2 regions of the Nonomuraea sp. NPDC050022 genome follow, and region 2 is predicted to be linked to the other one. Evidence: riboswitches for the same ligand, from Rfam matches in the RefSeq annotation. Region 2 holds a riboswitch; the other holds the start of a gene.
What was found. Region 2 has a riboswitch for cyclic di-AMP ahead of ACIBO2_RS27620 (CHAP domain-containing protein). Riboswitches for the same ligand answer to the same signal wherever they lie in the genome.

Region 1 (2,194 bases), on a different contig from region 2:
GCCCAGCCGCCCGGGCCCCAGCTGTCAGAGTGCTTGTCGTGGTGTCCGGAGGTCAGTCGGCGATGCGTACGGCGCCCGCGAACGGACGGCGGGCGATGGACGCGATACGTACGACGTCGCCGGTCTGCGGCGCGTGGACCATCATGCCGCCGCCGATGTAGATGCCGACGTGGTGCAGGTCGCCATAGAAGAAGACCAGGTCGCCGGCGCGCAGCTCCTCCTTGGAGATGTGCCGTCCGGCCGTCCACTGGTCGCCGGTGTAGTGCGGCAGTGAGATGCCCACCCGCTGGTAGGCCGCCATCACGAGGCCGGAGCAGTCGTACGAGGTCGGCCCCTCGGCGCCCCAGACGTACGGCTTGAGCTGCTGCGTGAGCGCCCACCTGGCAGCCGTGGCCGCCTTGCCGGCGCCGATGACCGGCAGGTCGACCCGCGTGGCCCGGGTGCCGGGACGGCCCGCCTCGCCGATCGCCCGCTTGAAGAGGCTGCTCTCGACTTTGGCGACGAGCTTGGTGATCTTGTCGCGCTTGGTGCCGAGGCCCTCGACGATCTTCTCGACCTCGTCGATGCGCGTCTTGGCGCTGGCCCTGGCCTGCTCGGCGGCCTGCCTGGCCGTGGTCACCTGGTTGACCTCGAAGCCCTGCTGCTGCTCCAGCGCGTAGGTGGTGGCCGCCCGGTCGAGGAAGCTCTCAGGGTCGTCGGAGGTGCCGAATGCCAGCGCCTGACCGAAGCCGCCGCTGATGTAGGCGTTCTGGGCCAGCAGCGCGGCCTTGGCGTGTTTGGCGGCCAGATCGGCCTCACTGGTGGACAGCGTCTTCTGGGCCGCCTCAGCCGACTTCCTGGCTTTCTTGAGCTTCTCCCGCTGGCCGTTGAACTCCTCGCTCAGCGTCTCGATCTGGGTGTGGAGCTCCTCGGCCTGCTCGGACAGGTCCTTCAGCGAGGGCTTGGGATCGGCGACGGCGGAGCCGACGGGTATGGCGAAGAGGAGGGTGGCGATGGTCGCCGCGATGACACCCAACCGGGTGGGGACCTTCCGGAGCTCCGGAGAGCGGGCGTGAGCGCCCGCCGGCTTCCCCCCGCGATCGCGAGTCTGCTTCACCAACCAGCTCCTCTCATCGGCGCCTACCGGGTTAGCTGACGGGTTCGGGCCGGAGCAGCCCTACCGAACGACTCGCTCGGATTCACCCCATGGGTGGTGGCGTCGGGATGAGGTCGCCACCGGCGGGTCCCCGGCTCCCCTTACGGGGATTGGGCGCGTCTCCACGCTGGCTCGCGTGGGTGACATCGTCGCTGGACACTAGTGCACTCCGGGTTCGTGCTCAACCAGAACTGCCAAGTCTGTAGAGGTTTCGCAACCGAAGGGTCACGAGGTGGTCTCGCGCCTGTCGGTGCTGAACAAACTTTATGTCCTTTTTGCACCAAGTTCGTCAAGGCATGGAAGCCTATCGGCCAAGGGCATCCCGCATCGTGCTCGATCGACCACGAGATGTCATGAGATGGGAGAGACGTCAGAGTTAGGGGGAGGCCGTAATCGGATCTGTACGCTGGAGACCCATGGAGCAGGTCGCCGAAGTGACAGTCCCGGACACGGAAGTCGTCGTCCGGCGTGCCCGCACGCCGGATGTCAGGACGATCCGTCTCCTGGTCGACACCTACGCGGGCGCCGGGCCCCGGCTTCTGGAGAAGGCCACCGTCACTCTGTACGAGGATGTGCAGGAGTTCTGGATCGCCGAGCGCGGCGGCCAAGTGGTCGGCTGTGGCGCGCTGCACGTGCTTTGGGAGGATCTCGCGGAGATTCGCACGGTGGCCGTCGATCCGGAGTTCCGAGGCTTCGGAATCGGGCACCGGATCGTCTCTTCCTTGATCAAAACGGCCCGGGAACTCGGCCTGCGCCGGGTTTTCTGTCTGACTTTTGAGGTGGATTTTTTCGCGAGGCATGGATTCCGCCCCGTACAGGGCACCCCGGTCTCACCCGAGGTCTATGCGGAGCTGCTGGCCTCGTACGACGAGGGTGTCGCCGAGTTCCTCGACCTCGAACACGTCAAGCCCAACACCCTGGGGAACACCCGCATGCTTCTCCACCTGACATCGGGTGACGCGGACCTTGACTAATGGGAAAGGTGATTGTTGATACCTATGTCGATACGTTGGGCAGCACAGGCATGTGTCCTGACACGTGCCACATGCGCACTCGAAG
Region 2 (2,194 bases):
GGTATCGCGGCCACGGGTGTCATCGCCGCAAAGGTCGGGGCGGTCATCGCCGCTGAGCCGGGGATGCGGGTGGCCGCCGTCGGTTCGCGCGACCTCGGCCGCGCGCGGGCGCTGGCCTCGGAACTGGGCGCCGAGTCGGCGTACGGCTCGTACGCGGAGCTGTGCGCCGACCCCGGCGTCGACGCGGTCTACGTGGCGACCCCGCACGCCCAGCACCTGGAGGTCGCCGAGGCGGCGATCGCGGCGGGCAAGGCGGTGTTGTGCGAGAAGCCGCTCGCCGCGTCCGTCGCCGACGCCGAGCGGATGGTCCAGCTCGCCCGCGATGCCGGGGTGTTTCTGATGGAAGCCATGTGGACCCGGTTCAATCCGCTCATCCAGCGGGTGGCCGGCGATCCCCGGTTCGGGGAGATCCGCTCGGTCCAGGCGTCGTTCGGCTTCAAGGCTCCCTACGATCCCGCGCACCGGCTGTGGGCGCCGGAGCTGGGCGGCGGGGCGCTGCTCGACCTGGGCGTCTACTCGTTCGGGCTGGCGCAGCTGCTGCTCGGGATGCCCTCACGGATGCACGTCACGGGCTCGCTGGCGCCTTCAGGGGTGGACGCGGAGGCGGGCGGGGTGCTGGTCTATCCGGGGGGCAGGCGGGCTCTGGTGGAGTGCTCGCTGCTGGGCCCGTACGCGAACGACGCCCTCGTGGTGGGCACCGACATGCGCGCCCACATCAAGGCGCCGTTCTGGGCGCCGGAGCGGGTCGTGCTGAGCGGGCCGTCGATGGAGACGGAGGAGCTCGAGCTCGATCCGGCGGACAACGGGTACGCCGGCGAGGTGCGCGAGGTACGGGACGCCATGGCCGAAGGCAGGACCGAATCCGCGATCATGCCACTTGACGAAAGCCTTGCCATGATGGGGCTTCTGGCCGACGCGAGGGAGCAGCTCTCTTAGCTGGCGATTCATCTATTTGTAAGACCCTTGCCTCTTGCATTACCTTTGTGGTCATATGAGGCATACGTCCGGTTTGTCCGTTCGTTGCCAGACCATCGCACAAAGGCATCACAGGACCGTCCTGTGACCGCTGAATCCGCCTCGCGCGGAACCGGGGACCCACCGTCCTTTGGGGTGTATCGGCACGTCACGTGCCGTAGGACAGCTTCCACGTCCGAACCCGTCAGCTAACCCGGTAAGCGGCATGGAAGCAAGGAGTTACCCCCTCGATGGCGAAGTCCCATCTTTTTCGCGCCACCAAGTCGACCTTTGCTCACGCCGTCCTCGGCGTGAGCGTCGCGGCCGCCGCACTCGCCGGCCAGTCCGCCGCCCACGCGGACACCGCCACCGCCCACGCCGCCGTGGCCCCGGCACACGCCGCCGCGAAGAGCCACCCGGAGAGCGAGATCAAGGCCAAGGCCACGGTCTCGCGGGTGTTGGCGCTGGCCAAGGCCCAGGTCGGCACCACTGAGAACGCCTACGGTGGCGGCACCAAGTTCCAGAAGTGGTACATGAACTCCCCGCGCGCCCTGGAGACCCTCAGGCGCGACGGCGGCACCCGGGCGGACTACCTGAACGCCGCCTGGTGCTCGATGTTCGTCTCGTGGGTCGGCGAGCAGTCCGGCGCGCGCAGCATGATCGGCTGGGACGCCTACACGGTCGAGCACGCGAAGTGGTTCGCTCACAACAACCACTGGGGCACGACCCCGAAGCCGGGTGCCGTGGTGTTCTTCTCGTGGGGCGGCAGCAAGAGCCTGGACGACATCGAGCACGTCGGTTTCGTCGTCAAGGACAACCACGACGGCACGATTTCCACGATCGAGGGCAACACCGGCAACGGCAGCGTCCAGCAGCGCGTCCGGCCGACGTCCCAGGTGGTCGGCTACGGCTACCCGAGCTACGGCGCCTGACGACTTCCTGACCGAGGGCTCTCCTGCCGACGAGCGCGCGTCCTTCTGGACGCGCGCTCGTCGGCGTCTCACGCTCCCGTACCGGCTGCCGAAAAGCCCACCACGTTGGGCTGAACAGCGCATGGCTGCCTTATCTGCCCATCAGACCGCAACCCCCCAAGTTTGGGGATGTCACGGTCCTGCGATCACCTCAGACACTGACGGTGGCCGGACAGCGAGCCGGTTCTCGATACTGGAGGAGGGGACATGTCACCGACGACGCAGCAGGACAACTGGCGCTTCTGTAACAAGTGCTACACCCTTTGGTG

Region 1: it holds a riboswitch for cyclic di-AMP, as region 2 does, so the genes downstream of both, ACIBO2_RS17315 (NlpC/P60 family protein) here and ACIBO2_RS27620 (CHAP domain-containing protein) in region 2, are expected to answer to the same signal.

Annotation. Positions count from the first base shown of each region.
Region 1 is NZ_JBITKE010000004.1:168,564-170,757, reverse strand. Features, by position in the region: gene ACIBO2_RS17315 (NlpC/P60 family protein) at 53-1,096, opposite strand; cyclic di-AMP (ydaO/yuaA leader) riboswitch at 1,102-1,262, opposite strand; gene ACIBO2_RS17310 (amino-acid N-acetyltransferase) at 1,552-2,109, shown strand; gene ACIBO2_RS17305 (hypothetical protein) at 2,132-2,194, opposite strand, start outside.
Region 2 is NZ_JBITKE010000006.1:385,191-387,384, reverse strand. Features, by position in the region: gene ACIBO2_RS27625 (Gfo/Idh/MocA family oxidoreductase) at 1-936, shown strand, start outside; cyclic di-AMP (ydaO/yuaA leader) riboswitch at 1,055-1,193, shown strand; gene ACIBO2_RS27620 (CHAP domain-containing protein) at 1,206-1,886, shown strand; gene ACIBO2_RS27615 (hypothetical protein) at 2,133-2,194, shown strand, end outside.